3 regions of the Streptomyces sp. NPDC047002 genome follow, and region 1 is predicted to be linked to each of the others. Evidence: predicted binding sites of a transcription regulator. Region 1 holds the regulator's gene; each other region holds the start of a gene.
What was found. The regulator HrcA, encoded in region 1, represses chaperone genes, less so after heat shock. The targets are predictions, from matches to a motif close to TTNGCACTCNGNNNNNCNGAGTGCNAA.
Positions count from the first base shown of each region.

Region 2: the regulator HrcA is predicted to act here: its motif matches at 2,211-2,237, upstream of groL (chaperonin GroEL).
Region 3: the regulator HrcA is predicted to act here: its motif matches at 1,456-1,482, upstream of groES (co-chaperone GroES).

Region 1 covers NZ_JBEYWC010000003.1:190,273-195,758, reverse strand. The annotation lists gene hemW (radical SAM family heme chaperone HemW) at 1-430, shown strand, start outside; gene AB0910_RS05385 (DUF3097 domain-containing protein) at 453-1,286, opposite strand; gene AB0910_RS05380 (MBL fold metallo-hydrolase) at 1,370-2,119, opposite strand; gene hrcA (heat-inducible transcriptional repressor HrcA) at 2,472-3,488, shown strand; gene dnaJ (molecular chaperone DnaJ) at 3,489-4,622, shown strand; gene AB0910_RS05365 (nitronate monooxygenase) at 4,949-5,486, shown strand, end outside.
Region 2 covers NZ_JBEYWC010000006.1:168,551-174,036, reverse strand. The annotation lists gene groL (chaperonin GroEL) at 426-2,051, opposite strand; gene AB0910_RS08750 (cold-shock protein) at 2,388-2,591, opposite strand; gene AB0910_RS08745 (ubiquitin-like small modifier protein 1) at 3,013-3,291, opposite strand; gene thrC (threonine synthase) at 3,350-4,657, opposite strand; SAM riboswitch class I at 4,675-4,802, opposite strand; gene AB0910_RS08735 (glucosyl-3-phosphoglycerate synthase) at 4,969-5,486, shown strand, end outside.
Region 3 covers NZ_JBEYWC010000016.1:115,821-121,306, reverse strand. The annotation lists partial or broken gene AB0910_RS17300 (polysaccharide deacetylase family protein) at 564-1,280, shown strand; gene groES (co-chaperone GroES) at 1,631-1,939, shown strand; gene groL (chaperonin GroEL) at 2,035-3,657, shown strand; gene AB0910_RS17285 (hydroxyacid dehydrogenase) at 3,802-4,830, opposite strand; gene AB0910_RS17280 (carbohydrate ABC transporter permease) at 4,880-5,486, opposite strand, start outside.

The DNA.
Region 1 (5,486 bases):
CTTCGGCTGGTACGAGGTCTCCAACTGGGCCACCTCTCACGCCGCGCGCTGCCTGCACAACGAGCTGTACTGGCGCGGCGCCGACTGGTGGGGCGCGGGCCCCGGCGCGCACAGCCACGTCGGGGGCGTGCGCTGGTGGAACGTGAAGCACCCCGGCGCGTACGCGGCGGCGCTCGCGCAGGGCCGCTCACCGGGCGCGGGACGCGAGCTGCTGGAAGCGGAGGACCGCAGGGTCGAGCGGATCATGCTGGAGCTGCGGCTGCGCGAGGGCGCACCGCTCGCCCTGCTGCGCCCGGAGGGCCGCCGCGCCGCCGAGCGGCACCTGCGGGAGGGGCTGCTCGCCGCCGGCCCCTACGCCGCGGGCCGCGCGGTCCTCACCCTGCGCGGGCGCCTGCTCGCCGACGCGGTCGTCAGGGACCTGGTGGACTGACCGCGCAGGCGGCCGCGTGCGCTCAGGGGCCCGCGGGCCCGCCGATCGTCACAAAGTCGATCAACTCCTCGACCCGGCCGAGGAGTTCGGGCTCCAGATCGCGGTAGGAGCGGACCGAGGCGAGGATGCGCTGCCAGGCGGCCCCGGTGTTCTCAGGCCAGCCGAGCGCACGGCACACGCCCGTCTTCCAGTCCTGGCCGCGCGGCACCCGCGGCCACGCCCCGATGCCCACGGAGGACGGCTTCACCGCCTCCCACACGTCGATGTACGGGTGGCCCACCACGAGCACGCTTTCGCCCGACGCCTCGGCGGCGATGCGGGACTCCTTGCTGCCCGGCACCAGGTGGTCGACGAGCACGCCGAGGCGCGCGTCGGGCCCCGGCGCGAAGTCCGCGACGATCGCGGGCAGGTCGTCCACGCCGCCGAGGTACTCCACGACGACGCCCTCCACCCGCAGGTCGTCGCCCCACACCCGCTCGACCAGCTCGGCGTCGTGCCGCCCCTCGACGTAGATGCGGCCGGCGCGCGCCACCCTGGCCCGCGCGCCGGGCACGGCGAGTGAGCCGGAGGCCGTACGGGCGGGCGCTTTGCGGTCCGCGCCCGCCGCCGGGCGCACCAGCGTCACCGGCCTGCCCTCCAGCAGGAAGGCCGCGGGCTCCATGGGGAAGACCCGGTGCTTGCCGAAGCGGTCCTCCAGGGTGACCGTGGGGCCCTGCGCGGTCTTCTCGCAGCGGATCACCGCGCCGCAGAACCCGCTCGACACCTCCTCCACGACCAGGTCGGGCTCCGCGGGAACCTCGGGCACGGGCGTGGAGCGCTTCCACGGGGGCGTCAGATCAGGGCTGTAACTCCGCACGGCCCCGACCCTATGCCGATCGCCGCCCGATGTCCCGGCCCCGCCACCCGGCGCTGCCCCGCGCCCGTTCAGGAGGGGCGGCGTCACACCCCGCCCCGCGCCAGCGCGTCGCGCTGGGCGCGGACGAACGCGGCGTCCACCACCGCGCCGTGCCCCGGCACGTACAGCGCGTCCTCGCCGGCCAGGCGCAGCAGGCCGTCGAGCGCGGCGGGCCAGCGGTGCGCCACCGCGTCGGGCCCCGCCTGCGGCGGCCCCGACTCCTCCACCAGGTCGCCGCAGAACAGCACGGCGGGACCGGCCGCGGGGCGCACCAGCACGGCCAGGTCGCAGGCGGTGTGGCCGGGGCCCGCGTCGACCAGCAGCACCCGCACGCCGCCGAGGTCGAGCCCGTACGGCTCGGCCCCGACCTCGCGCACCCGCGGCGCGCCGGGGCCGAGGCCGTCCACCGCGGCCCGCGCCCCGGCCGCGGGCGCGCCGTGGCGCACGGCGTCCGCGTACAGCGCGGCCCTGCCCGCCGACCCGCCCAGCGCCTCGGCGAGGCCCGCGGCCCCCACCACCTCGGCACCGGGGAACGCGCCCGCGCCCAGCACATGGTCGAAGTGCGGGTGGGTGAGGGCGAGATGCCGCACGGGTGCGCCGCCGGTGAGCCGCAGCGCCGCGTCCCGCACCGCCGCGCCCTGGCGCGGGGTGCCGCCCGCGTCCACGAGCAGCGCGCCGCCGGCGCCCGCGACCAGCCCCACCGTGCAGTCCCAGCCGGGCAGCCTGCACCGGTGCACACCGGGCGCGAGCCGCTGCCAGCCGTCCGGGCCCGGCGCCCCCGGCTCCCCGGCCATCCGCCGCCCTCCGCTCTCTTCCGTCTCTGCTGTCTCTTGCCTCTTGGCCTCTTGGCGACTCTGTCTCTTCCGGTACGTGCGGTTCTGCTGTCCCCGCCGGATTCCTGTTCCGCCGCCCGTCCCGCTGTCCCGTTTCCCCGCCTTCGCCCGGGTACCCGCGCGCGGGCCCGGCCCGTACCCGCAACCTCTCACGCCCCGGCGGCGCGATCACGTGGAACACTGCCTTGCTAGGCGCGCCCCCACCGGCCGTACACTGGCTCGGAAGGAGCTGGCACTCGGGCGGAGCGAGTGCCAAACGGGGTCGCAGAGCGCGACGAGGGACGACGAACGACGACCGCTGGAGGTGTGCGCCGTGCTCAGCGAACGCAGACTCGAAGTGCTGCGCGCCATCGTCCAGGACTACGTCGGCACGGAGGAGCCCGTCGGCTCCAAGGCGCTCACGGAGCGCCACGGGCTCGGCGTGTCGCCCGCGACGATCCGCAACGACATGGCCGTACTCGAAGAGGAGGGCTACATCGCCCAGCCGCACACGAGCGCGGGCCGTATCCCCACCGACAAGGGATACCGGCTGTTCGTGGACAAGCTGGCGGGCGTCAAACCGCTCTCCTCGCCCGAGCGCAGGGCCATCCAGAACTTCCTGGAGGGCGCCGTCGACCTCGACGACGTCGTCGGCCGCACGGTCCGGCTGCTCGCCCAGCTGACCCGGCAGGTCGCCGTCGTGCAGTACCCGTCGCTGACGCGGTCCACGGTGCGCCACGTCGAACTGCTCTCGCTTGCGCCCGCCCGGCTGATGCTCGTGCTGATCACCGACACCGGACGGGTCGAGCAGCGGATGATCGACTGCCCGGCACCGTTCGGCGAGATCGCCCTCGCGGACCTGCGGGCCCGGCTCAACAGCCGGGTGGTGGGCCGCCGCTTCGCCGACGTGCCGCGCCTGGTGCAGGACCTGCCCGAGTCCTTCGACGTGGAGGACAGACCCACGGTCTCCACCGTCCTCGCGACCCTGCTGGAGAACCTGGTCGAGGAGACCGAGGAGCGGCTGCTCATCGGCGGCACCGCCAACCTCACCCGCTTCGGGCACGACTTCCCGATGATGATCAGGCCCGTGCTCGAAGCCCTGGAAGAGCATGTGGTGCTCCTCAAGCTGCTCGGCGAGGCGGGGCAGCCGGGCATGACGGTCCGCATCGGGCACGAGAACGCCCACGAGGGCCTCACTTCCACATCTGTCGTAGCCGTCGGCTACGGTTCGGGCGACGAGGCAGTCGCCAAACTCGGCGTGGTCGGACCGACCCGCATGGACTACCCCGGAACGATGGGAGCGGTACGCGCAGTGGCACGTTACGTCGGACAGATCCTGGCGGAGTCGTAAGTGGCCACGGACTACTACGCCGTTCTCGGCGTGCGCCGCGACGCGTCCCAGGACGAGATCAAGAAGGCGTTCAGGCGGCTCGCACGCGAGCTGCACCCTGACGTCAACCCGGACCCGAAGACGCAGGAGCGCTTCAAGGAGATCAACGCCGCGTACGAGGTGCTCTCCGACCCGCAGAAGAAGCAGGTCTACGACCTCGGCGGGGACCCGCTGTCCAGCAACGGCGGCGGGGCCGGCGGCTTCGGCGCCGGCGGCTTCGGCAACTTCTCCGACATCATGGACGCGTTCTTCGGCACGGCGTCCCAGCGCGGCCCGCGCTCGCGCACCCGCCGCGGCCAGGACGCCATGATCCGGCTGGAGGTCGAGCTCAGCGAGGCGGCCTTCGGCACCACCAAGGACATCCAGGTCGACACGGCCGTCGTCTGCTCCACCTGCAACGGCGAGGGCGCCGCGCCCGGCACCTCGGCCCAGACCTGCGACATGTGCCGCGGCCGCGGCGAGGTCTCGCAGGTGACGCGGTCGTTCCTCGGCCAGGTCATGACCTCGCGCCCGTGCCCCCAGTGCCAGGGCTTCGGCACGGTGGTGCCGACGCCGTGCCCGGAGTGCGCGGGCGACGGCCGGGTGCGCTCCCGCCGCACGCTCACGGTCAAGATCCCCGCGGGCGTCGACGACGGCACCAAGATCCAGCTCGCGGGCGAGGGCGAGGTCGGCCCGGGCGGCGGCCCCGCAGGCGACCTGTTCGTGGAGATCCGCGAGCTGCCGCACTCCGTCTTCCAGCGCCGCGGCGACGACCTGCACTGCACGGTCACGATCCCGATGACGGCCGCCGCGCTGGGCACCAAGTGCCCGCTGGAGACGCTCGACGGCGTGGAGGAGGTCGACGTCAGGCCCGGCACGCAGTCCGGCCAGTCGATCCCGATGCACGGCCGGGGCGTGACCCATCTGCGCGGCGGCGGCCGCGGCGACCTGATCGTCCATGTCGAGGTCACCACCCCGGCGAAGCTCGACGCCGAGCAGGAGCACCTGCTGCGCGAACTGGCCAAGCTGCGCGGGGAGGAGCGTCCGACGGGGCAGTTCCAGCCCGGCCAGCAGGGGCTGTTCTCCCGGCTGAAGGACGCGTTCAACGGGCGTTAGGGGTCAGGCACCACCGCTGCCCGTCGGCGCGCGCACCCGTTCGCGGTGCGCGCGCCGACGGCGTTAGGCGGCCGCCGCGGCCCGGCTCGTGGGACACCGGCCGGGTCCGCGGCGCGGCTCGGGGCCCGCAGGCCAGGTCCGCCGCCCGGGGCTTGAACTCGCCCCTGCCGCCGGGCGCTCCATACCGGTTGGTCTCTCCGTTCTGCCGCCGGACGAACCGGGTCAAACAGCGCCTCCGCACCGCCATGACCGTTGGTTCTTCCCTTGGTATATGCCGGATGCGAGGGCGATTCTGCGCTCTGGTACGGGCATGGCACCATGCGTGCATGTCCTCCACGCTGACCGATCTCTGTCGGTATCCGATCGTGCAGGCCCCCATGGCAGGCGGAGCGTCCTGCCCCCAGCTGGCCGCCGCGGTCTGTGACGCGGGCGGGCTCGGCTTCCTCGCCGCCGGCTACAAGACGGCCGACGGCATGTACGACGAGATCAAGCGCCTGCGGGGACTCACGGCCGCGCCGTTCGGGGTGAACGTGTTCCTCCCGCAGACCCGGCACGCCGACCGCGCCGCCGTCGACCTCTACCGCAGCCAGCTGGCCGGGGAGGCCGACTGGTACGACACCCCGCTCGGCGACCCCGAGGCGGGCTGGGACGACAACTACGAGGCCAAACTCGCCGTCCTGCTCGACGAGCCCGTGCCGGTCGTCTCCTTCACCTTCGGCTGCCCGCCGCGCCGCGTGCTCGACCGCTTCCGCCGCGCCGGCACGTACACCGTCGTCACCGTCACCACCCCCGAGGAGGCGCGCGCCGCCCAGTGGTCGGGCGCCGACGCGGTCTGCGCCCAGGGCATCGAGGCCGGCGGCCACC
Region 2 (5,486 bases), on a different contig from region 1:
GGGCATGCGCTGCTGTCCCTCCGCACACCAGGAGCTCCTGCACCGCGCCGCGATCTGGGCCGCCGCCCTGCGCCTTCCTCTTCGCCCTCGCGCTCTGCAACGACCTGCACCTCGGCGAGACCACCGCGGGCCGGATCGCGGGCATACCGGGGCTGCCAGGACTCCCGCTGCTCCAGGGCGTGCCGCAGCCCGCCGGGCTTGCCCCCTATCCGGGGGTGATGGGGCGCGCGCTGGTCGCGGAGGCGCTGCGGCGCGGCGCCGACCACCTGCTCGCCGCGGGCGACATCTCGGCCGGGGCGTGCGCCGCCCGCCCGGGCAGCGGTCCCGGGAGACCGCGGAGGGAAACGCGGAGGGCGGCACCCCCTGGGAGTAGGGGATACCGCCCTCGTGCGAGCCGTGCGGGACTTCGAACCTCGTGGCGAGGATCAGAAGTCCATGTCACCGCCCGGCATGCCGCCCGGCGCGCCCGCGGGGGCGGCCTTCTCCGGCTTGTCGGCGATGACGGCCTCGGTGGTGAGGAACAGGGCCGCGATGGAGGCCGCGTTCTGCAGCGCGGAGCGCGTCACCTTCGCCGGGTCGATGATGCCCTCGGCGATCATGTCGACGTACTCGCCGCTGGCCGCGTTGAGGCCGTGGCCGACGGTGAGGTTGCGCACCTTCTCCACCACGACGCCGCCTTCGAGGCCGCCGTTGACGGCGATCTGCTTCAGCGGGGCCTCAAGCGCGAGCTTGACGGCCTGCGCGCCCGTCGACTCGTCGCCGTCCAGCTCCAGCTTCTCGAAGACGGAGGACGCCTGGAGCAGGGCCACGCCGCCACCGGCGACGATGCCCTCCTCGACGGCGGCCTTCGCGTTGCGCACCGCGTCCTCGATGCGGTGCTTGCGCTCCTTGAGCTCGACCTCGGTGGCGGCACCGGCCTTGATGACGGCCACGCCGCCGGCCAGCTTCGCCAGGCGCTCCTGGAGCTTCTCGCGGTCGTAGTCCGAGTCGCTGTTCTCGATCTCGGCGCGGATCTGGTTCACGCGGCCGGCGACCTGGTCGCTGTCGCCCGCGCCGTCCACGATGGTGGTCTCGTCCTTGGTGATGACGACCTTGCGCGCGCGGCCCAGCAGGTCGAGGCCCGCGTTCTCCAGCTTGAGGCCGACCTCCTCGGAGATGACCGTGCCACCGGTGAGGATGGCGATGTCGCCGAGCATGGCCTTGCGGCGGTCGCCGAAGCCCGGGGCCTTGACGGCGACGGACTTGAAGGTGCCGCGGATCTTGTTGACGACCAGGGTCGACAGGGCCTCGCCCTCGACGTCCTCGGCGATGATCAGCAGCGGCTTGCCGGACTGCATGACCTTCTCCAGCAGCGGAAGGAGGTCCTTCACGTTGCCGACCTTGGAGTTCACGATCAGGATGTACGGGTCGTCGAGGGACGCCTCCATACGCTCCATGTCGGTGGCGAAGTACGCCGAGATGTAGCCCTTGTCGAAGCGCATGCCCTCGGTGAGCTCGAGCTCGAGACCGAAGGTCTGCGACTCCTCGACGGTGATGACGCCTTCCTTGCCGACCTTGTCCATGGCCTCGGCGATGAGCTCGCCGATCTGCGGGTCGGCGGCGGAGATGGAGGCGGTGGAGGCGATCTGCTCCTTCGTCTCGATGTCCTTCGCCTGCTCCAGCAGGGCGCCGGAGACGGCCTCGACGGCCTTCTCGATGCCGCGCTTGAGGGCCATCGGGTTCGCGCCCGCGGCCACGTTGCGCAGGCCCTCGCGGACCAGGGCCTGGGCGAGAACGGTCGCGGTGGTCGTGCCGTCGCCCGCGACGTCGTCCGTCTTCTTGGCGACTTCCTTGACCAGCTCGGCGCCGATCTTCTCGTACGGGTCCTCGAGCTCGATCTCCTTGGCGATGGAGACACCATCGTTGGTGATCGTGGGCGCGCCCCACTTCTTCTCAAGGACGACGTTGCGACCCTTGGGGCCAAGGGTGACCTTGACGGCGTCGGCGAGCTGGTTCATCCCGCGCTCCAGGCCGCGCCGTGCCTCCTCGTCGAACGCGATGATCTTGGCCATGTGAAGTGGTCCTCCCGGACTGGGGTGGATTTCTCCGGACCGCGCCCGTGCCCGCGACGGACGGCCAGTGCGCTGCCCGTTCCTTCCGGACTCGCGCCTCGGGCCTCACTGACCCGGTCCAAGTTGTCACTCTCACCAGTAGAGTGCTAACGCCAATGATTAGCACTCGACCCACCCGAGTGCAAGCCGCTCCGCGGTACGGGCCCCCGTGCACGAGGCGCGCGGGGGCCCGCGCGCCCCCGCGCACGGCGCACGCGAGGGGCCCGCACCCCCGGTGTCTGCGGGTGCGGGCCCCTCGGTTAGGCTTGCGTATGCTGCTGGCCGATCGCGCCGGGATCAGACGGCGAGCTTGACCATGTCCGCCTGCGGACCCTTCTGGCCCTGCGAGATCTCGAACTCAACTCGCTGACCTTCTTCAAGGGTGCGGTAGCCGTCCATCTGGATCGCGCTGTAGTGGACGAAAACATCCGCACCACCGTCGACCGCGATGAAGCCGTAGCCCTTCTCCGCGTTGAACCACTTGACGGTGCCCTGAGCCATGCCCAACTCCCCTATTACTGGCCCCTGCAAGGGACCGCACTTCGCGCCGGAACGCGTCGACCGCGGCTGAATGTATCTGCCCAACTGCCCTCTGCAACAGGTCAATCCGACGAGAATTCTGGGCATGGCTGAAGACGCGAACCGGAAGTACGTTCGCGTTCCTGGGCAAGTCGGGCCGCGCAAAGCGCACTTATTGCGCAATCAGTACCAAAACTTTGACCCGATGTTGTCGCGTTCCTGTGCGCGTGGGGTATGGCCGGCACGTCGCGGATGGGCGGACCCGTGCTCGCATGAATCGTACCGCGCTCAACCATACGGAAAGGCCCCCACACGCCGGTGCGGTGGGGGCCTTTCGCGACGACTGCCGCACGGCGCCGGGCCGTTGGACCCGGGCGGGCGGCCGTTGGACCCGGGCGGGCGGTCAGCAGCCGCCGGCGACCGCGGGGATGATCGACACGCCGGCGCCGTCCGGCGTGGCCGTCTGCAGGCCCTGCTCGAAGCGGACGTCGTCGTCGTTCACGTACACGTTGACGAAGCGGCGCAGCTTGCCCTCGTCGTCCAGGACGCGCCCGCCGATGCCGGGGTGGTCCTTCTCCAGCGAGGCCAGGACCTCGGAGAGGGTGGCGCCTTCGGCCGGGACCTCGGCCTTGCCGCCGGTGTAGGTGCGCAGGATGGTGGGGATGCGGACATTGACGCTCATGGGCGGGTGCCTGCCTCTCGGGTGTCTCGGGGCTCGGTTGCGGGGCGCGCGCTGCGGGTCAGCTCGCCAGCCCGGCCGCGCGGAACGCGTCGAGGCTGGGCCGGATCGTCGCCGTGGGGCCGGTCGTCGGGGCGACCGCGTCCAGCGTCTTGAGGCCGTCGCCGGTGTTGAGCACGACCGTGGTCAGGGCCGGGTCGAGCCGCCCGTCCTCGATCAGCTTCCTGGTGACGCCGACGGTCACGCCGCCCGCGGTCTCCGCGAAGATGCCCTCCGTGCGGGCCAGCAGCTTGATCGCGTCCACGACCTGCTCGTCGTTCACGTCCTCCACGGCGCCGCCGGTGCGGCGGGCGATGTCCAGCACGTAGGGGCCGTCGGCCGGGTTGCCGATCGCCAGCGACTTGGCGATGGTGTTCGGCTTCTGCGGCCGCACCACGTCGTGGCCCGCCTTGAAGGCGGTGGAGACGGGCGAGCAGCCCTCGGCCTGCGCACCGAAGATCTTGTACGGCCTGTCCTCGACGAGCCCGAGCTTCACCAGCTCGCGCAGCCCCTTGTCGATCTTGGTGAGCTGGGAGCCCGAGGCGATCGGGATGACGATCTGGTCGGGCAGCCGCCAGCCGAGCTGCTCGCAGATCTCGTACGCGAGCGTCTTGGAGCCCTCCCCGTAGTACGGGCGGAGGTTGACGTTCACGAAGCCCCAGCCCTCGCCGAGCGGGTCGCCGATCAGCTCGGAGCAGAAGCGGTTCACGTCGTCGTAGTTGCCTTCGATGCCGACGAGTTCGCCGCCGTAGACGGCGGCCATGACGACCTTGCCCTGCTCCAGGTCGTGCGGGATGAAGACGCAGGAGCGGAAGCCGGCGCGGGCCGCCGCGGCGCCGACCGCGCCCGCGAGGTTGCCGGTGGACGAGCAGGACAGCGTGGTGAAGCCGAAGGCGCGCGCGGCCTCGACGGCGATCGCGACGACACGGTCCTTGAAGGAGTGCGTCGGGTTGCCGGAGTCGTCCTTGACGTGCAGCTCTCCGGTGATGCCCAGCTCGCGGGCGAGGTTGTCGGCGCGCACGAGCTTGGTGAAGCCGGGGTTGGTGCTGGGGTGCGCGGCGACGTCGGCGGGGACGGGCAGCAGCGGGGCGTAGCGCCAGATGTTGTCGGGGCCCTCCGCGATGCGCTTCTTCAGCGCCTCGGGGCCGTCGTCCGGCAGGTCGTAGGCGACTTCGAGGGGGCCGAAACAGCTTTCGCAGGCGAAGATCGGGCCGAGCGGGAAGCGCTCCCCGCATTCGCGGCACGAGAGGGCGGCGGCGGGTCCGAGATCGACGGTGCCGGTGGCGGATTCGTCGGAGGCATCGGTGGTGCGGACGGTCTGCACAGCCATGGAGGCGAGGTCCTTTCTCCTCATCTTCCTCGCGGCGCGTCTCGCCGCAAGACGGAATTGGCACCTTCCCCACCGTGACCTCGCGGTCGGCGGGAGGGTTGCCGGGGCTTCAACGGGCCGTTCCCTCTGCCCCTCTGGATGAGCGGTATGGCGACCGGAACCGGGCTCCGGTGCTTTTGTCCCGCGAGGGCGACCCGGCATGCAGGTCTCTTTCGCGTTGTTCAAGACTGTAGCCGAAGGACCGGACGGTGCTAAGGGCCGTCCGGCACGCGAGATGGATCACGCAGTGGCCCGACGAGGGAGAACCGATCGTGCTGGAAGAGGTGGAACACTGGCTGACCAGGCGTTCCTGGTCGGTCGGCGAGCGTCCGCTCGACCGGCTGCTGGTGGCCAAGGCCACACGCGGGACGACGGTGAGCGTGGTCCTGCCCGCCCTGGACGAGGAGGCGACGGTCGGCGCGATCGTCTCCGTCATCCGCCGCGAGCTGATGGAGAAGGCGCCGCTCGTGGACGAGCTGGTGGTCGTCGACTCCGGCTCGACCGACCGCACGTCGGAGGTGGCCGAGGCGGCCGGCGCCCGGGTGGTGCACCGCGACGCGATCCTGCCGCGGCTGCCCGCGCTGCCGGGCAAGGGCGAGGTGCTGTGGCGCTCGCTCCTGGTCACCAGCGGGGACGTGGTGTGCTTCGTCGACGCGGACCTGCGGGAGTTCTCCGCCGACTTCGTCTCCGGGATCGTCGGCCCGCTGCTGACCGACCCGGGCGTGCAGTTCGTGAAGGCCATGTACGACAGGCCGCTGGGCTCAGGCGGCGGGCCCGCGGCCGCCCAGGG
Region 3 (5,486 bases), on a different contig from region 1:
CACGCGCCGTCGCCTCCGCGCTGCTGGCCGCCTCGGTCGCCTCCGTCGCCGCGCTCGGCTCCGGCTGCTCCGCCGGGGGCGCCGACCTCGCGAACGACGCGGGGAAGGCGGGCGCGCCCGGGATCGCGGGCGCCGCAGGCGTCGCCGCCTCGCCGAGCGGGGACGCCGCGGCACCCGGGTACGCACCGGCGGGCGTGCGCCCCTCGGCGGGCGCGTCCGCCACCGGATCCGCCGCGCCGTCCGGCCCGCACGCGGCGGCGGCCTCCGCACCGGCCCCCGCCTCCGCCTCCGCACCGGCCTCCGCCTCCGCACCGGCCTCCGCCTCCGCACCGGCCTCCGCCTCCGCACCGGCGCCGTCCGCCGCATCGGGCGCCCCGTCCGCATCCGGCGCCTCCTCCGCGCCCGGCCCCCACCGCCCGGGGACCCCGTCCCGCAGCCCCGAACTCCGCCCGGCCGCCAAGCCGTCCGTGCGGCCGGTGCCCGGCGCGCCCGCGGCCGGGACGCGGCCCGCAGAGGCGGCAGGCGCGCTCGCCTCGTACGCGGCGCGCGTGCGGGCGACCGCGGCGGCCCGCCTCGCGGCGGCGAAGAAGTGGGGCCTCGCCACCCCACCGCTGCTCGCGCCGCCGCCGCCCGCGGTGAAGCCGGTGATCCCCACCCGCAAGGGGTTCGAGGCCGAGGGCGGCGAGCAGGGGCTGCCGCCCGTCTTCACCCGCGTCCCGACCAAGGACAAGGTCGTCTTCCTCACGATCGACGACGGCTCGGAGAAGGAGCCCGACTTCATCTCGATGATGTCCGAGCTGCACGTCCCCTACAGCGCCTTCCTCAGCGACTACCTGATCAAGGACGACTACGGCTACTTCACCAAGGTGCAGGCCTCGGGCGTCACCCTCAGCAACCACACCCTGACCCACCCCTACCTCCCCGGCCTCACCCATGCGCAGCAGGAGCACGAGATCTGCGGCCAGCAGGACAAGCTCGCGAAGGAGTACGGCAGGCGGCCGACGCTGTTCAGGCCGCCGTACGGCAACTACAACGGCGACACGCTGCGGATCGCCAAGTCCTGCGGCATCAAGGCCTTCCCGCTGTGGGAGACCGAGGCGTTCCCCACCCACATGGACTGGCGCGACGAGGCCCAGCACTTCGAGCCGGGCGACATCGTCCTCACCCACTTCCAGGGGCCCTCCGAGTGGAAGGCCACGATGGTGGAGAACATCCGCAACCTCCTGAAGCGCATCACGGACCAGGGCTACGCCGTGGCGCGCCTGGAGGACTACGTCTGACCGCGGCCGCGGCACACGCCGCGCCGCGCGACCCGCCCACGCGGCCCCGGACGGACGTTCGGGGCCGCCGCCACGCCCGGGGTGTGCCCGCGGCGGATCCCGCGGGCATACCGTGCCCCGGGGGCGCGCCGCCCCGCTCCGTACGCCCCGGCCGTCGCGCCGCGCGCCAGGTCGACTGGCACTCCGCTTGACCGAGTGCTAACCGCGGTCATAGTCTCGGCTCTGGCACTCCCCGAGTGAGAGTGCCAGAACGCGCGACGGGCAGGTCCGGCACCCGCGACGACGGATCCACCTGGTCGCCACCCTCAGACAGTCAACCCCGTGAGATCTCCGAAGGGGGAGGTCGGATCGTGACGACCGCCAGCACCAAGGTTGCCATCAAGCCGCTTGAGGACCGCATCGTGGTCCAGCCGCTCGACGCCGAACAGACCACGGCCTCTGGCCTGGTCATCCCGGACACCGCGAAGGAGAAGCCCCAGGAGGGCGTCGTCCTTGCCGTGGGCCCGGGCCGCTTCGAGAACGGCGAGCGCCTGCCGCTCGACGTCTCGGTCGGCGATGTCGTTCTGTACAGCAAGTACGGCGGCACCGAGGTGAAGTACAGCGGCGAGGAGTACCTCGTCCTCTCGGCTCGCGACGTGCTCGCGATCATCGAGAAGTAACTCCACCCGTATTGCTTTTCTGATCTGCGCCCCTGGCCCCCCTGCGAACGCCGGGCGGACGGGGGCGCAGGTCGTTCGAGAGGACAGAAGCTCCCATGGCGAAGATCCTGAAGTTCGACGAGGACGCCCGTCGCGCCCTCGAGCGCGGCGTCAACAAGCTGGCCGACACGGTCAAGGTGACGATCGGCCCCAAGGGCCGCAACGTCGTCATCGACAAGAAGTTCGGTGCCCCCACCATCACCAACGACGGCGTCACCATCGCCCGCGAGGTCGAGGTCGAGGACCCGTACGAGAACCTCGGCGCGCAGCTCGTGAAGGAGGTGGCGACCAAGACCAACGACATCGCGGGTGACGGCACCACCACCGCCACGGTGCTCGCCCAGGCGCTGGTGCGCGAGGGCCTGCGCAACGTCGCGGCCGGCGCCTCCCCCGCCGCGCTCAAGCGCGGCATCGACGCCGCCGTCGCCGCGGTCTCCCAGGACCTCCTGGCCACCGCGCGCCCCATCGACGACAAGTCCGACATCGCCGCCGTGGCCGCGCTCTCCGCGCAGGACCAGCAGGTCGGCGAGCTCATCGCCGAGGCGATGGACAAGGTCGGCAAGGACGGTGTCATCACCGTCGAGGAGTCCAACACGTTCGGTCTCGAACTGGACTTCACCGAGGGCATGGCCTTCGACAAGGGCTACCTCTCCCCGTACATGGTCACCGACCAGGAGCGGATGGAGGCCGTCCTCGAGGACCCGTACATCCTGATCAACCAGGGCAAGATCTCCTCCATCCAGGACCTCCTGCCGCTGCTGGAGAAGGTCATCCAGGCGGGTGGCTCGAAGCCGCTGCTGATCATCGCCGAGGACGTCGAGGGCGAGGCCCTCTCGACCCTCGTCGTCAACAAGATCCGCGGCACGTTCAACGCGGTGGCCGTCAAGGCCCCCGGCTTCGGCGACCGCCGCAAGGCCATGCTCGGCGACATCGCCACCCTCACGGGCGCGACCGTCATCGCCGAGGAGGTCGGCCTCAAGCTCGACCAGGCCGGCCTCGACGTGCTGGGCACCGCCCGCCGCGTCACGGTCACCAAGGACGACACGACCATCGTCGACGGCGGCGGCAACAGCGCCGACGTGACGGGCCGCGTCAACCAGATCAAGGCCGAGATCGAGACCACCGACTCCGACTGGGACCGCGAGAAGCTCCAGGAGCGCCTCGCGAAGCTGGCCGGCGGCGTCTGCGTGATCCGCGTCGGCGCGGCCACCGAGGTGGAGCTCAAGGAGAAGAAGCACCGCCTGGAGGACGCGATCTCCGCGACCCGCGCCGCGGTCGAGGAGGGCATCGTCTCCGGCGGTGGCTCCGCGCTCGTCCACGCGGGCAAGGTCCTCGACGGCAGCCTCGGCAAGGAGGGCGACGAGGCCACCGGCGTCGCCGTCGTCCGCCGCGCCGTCGTCGAGCCGCTGCGCTGGATCGCCGAGAACGCGGGCCTTGAGGGCTACGTCATCACCTCCAAGGTGGCCGAGCTCGACAAGGGCAACGGCTTCAACGCCGCCACCGGCGAGTACGTCGACCTGGTCAAGGCCGGCGTCATCGACCCGGTCAAGGTGACGCGCTCCGCCCTGGAGAACGCCGCCTCCATCGCCTCGCTGCTCCTGACGACCGAGACCCTGGTCGTCGAGAAGCCGGCCGAGGAGGAGGAGCCGGCGGCCGCGGGCCACGGGCACGCGCACTGACACCGCGCACGGCGCACCGCGCCGCGGCACACGCCGGGCGGGGCCCGGCACCCTCCGCACTGCGGACGGTGCCGGGCCCCGCCCGTTCCCGTGGTACGGGAGGAGGCACGGGGAATCAGGGACGCCCCGCGCGGGCGCGCGACCCTACGCCGACCGGTCGAGCGCGCCGGGCAGCACGGGCTCGGCGAAGGGCTCGCCCCTCACGAAGCGCTCCACCTCGTCGAGCGCGTGCTCGGCCATGCGGTGGGTCTCGTTGCCGAGCGAGCCCGCGACATGGGGGGTGAGCAGGACGTTCGGCAGGTCGTACAGCGGTGAGTCGGGCGGCGGGAGCTCCGGGTCCGTCACGTCGAGCACCGCGTGCAGGCGGCCAGAGACCAGCTCGGGCAGGAGCGCGTCCTCGTCGATCAGCGAGCCGCGCGCGGTGTTGACCAGCGTCGACCCGTCCGCCATCGCGGCGAGCTGCGGCGCCCCGATCAGATGCCGGGTCGCCGGGAGCTGGGGCGCGTGCACGGACACCACCGAGCTGCGCGCGCACAGCTCGTCGAGGCCCGCCGACTCGGCGCCGAGCGCCGCGGCCCCCGCCGCGTCCACGTACGGGTCGTACAGCAGGACCCGCAGGTCGAACGGGCGCAGCAGCTCGATGACCCGCCGCCCGATCCTGGACGCGCCGACGATGCCGACCGTGCGGCCGTAGTTGCCCGCGTCGATCAGCTCGCCGTGCCAGTCGTGCGGCGCGCGCAGCGCGCGGTAGCCGCGGGCCGCGCCGAGGACGCCCTTGCCGGAGAAGAGGATCGCCGCGAGCGTGTACTCGGCGACCGGCAGCGCGTTGGCGGCGGCGGCCGAGCTGACCGCGATGCCGCGCTCCCAGCAGGCGCCGGTGACGAAGTGCTTCACCGTGCCCGCCGCGTGCACCACCGCGCGCAGCCGGGGCGCGGCCGCGAGCACGGACCCGGTCAGCGGCGGCACGCCCCAGCACGTCAGCAGGATCTCGGCCTCGGCGAGCGCGGCGGCGAGCGCCGGCCTGGGCGCCGTGAAGTCGTCGGCGACCAGGGCGGGATCGGTGCGGACGAGCCCGGTGAGCCGTTTCTGCTGCGCGGCCGTGAACAGCCGGCCGGCGACGCCAGGTGCCATCGCGAGCAGCGCGGCGGGGCGGTTGTCAGTGGCGTCGTGCATGGTGGGTCTCGTACTCCTCGATGGGGGTGCGGGGCCGGGGGCCGGCGGGCTACTTGACGCTGCCCGCGGTCAGACCGGCCTTCCAGTGCCGTTGCAGGGTGACGAAGGCGACGATCAGGGGGAGGACGGCGAGCAGCGAGCCCGAGACGACCATCGGATAGAAGTCGGGCGTCGCGTTGGCGTTGCTGTGCCAGTTGTACAGGCCGAGGCTCAGCGGATAGAGCCTCTTGTCGGACAGCATCACGAGGGGGAGGAAGAAGTTGTTCCAGATCGCCGTGAACTGGAAGAGGAAGACGGTCACGAAGCCGGGCATGACCATGCGCAGCCCGATCGACCAGAAGACCCGCAGCTCGCCCGCCCCGTCGATACGGGCGGCTTCGAGCGCCTCGTCGGGGATGTAGCCCGCGCTGAAGATGCGGGAGAGGTAGACCCCGAAGGGGTTGACCAGGACGGGGATCAGCACCGACCAGTAGGTGTTGACGGTGTGGGTCGTGACCGCGAGCAGGTACAGCGGCAGGGAGAGCGCCGTGGAGGGCAGCAGCACGCCGAGCAGGACGACGGCGAACAGCTTCTCCTTGCCCCGGAAGCGGTACTTGTCGAAGGCGTAGCCGGCCGCGACGCTGACGAGCGAGCAGCCGAGCGCCCCGAGCCCCGCG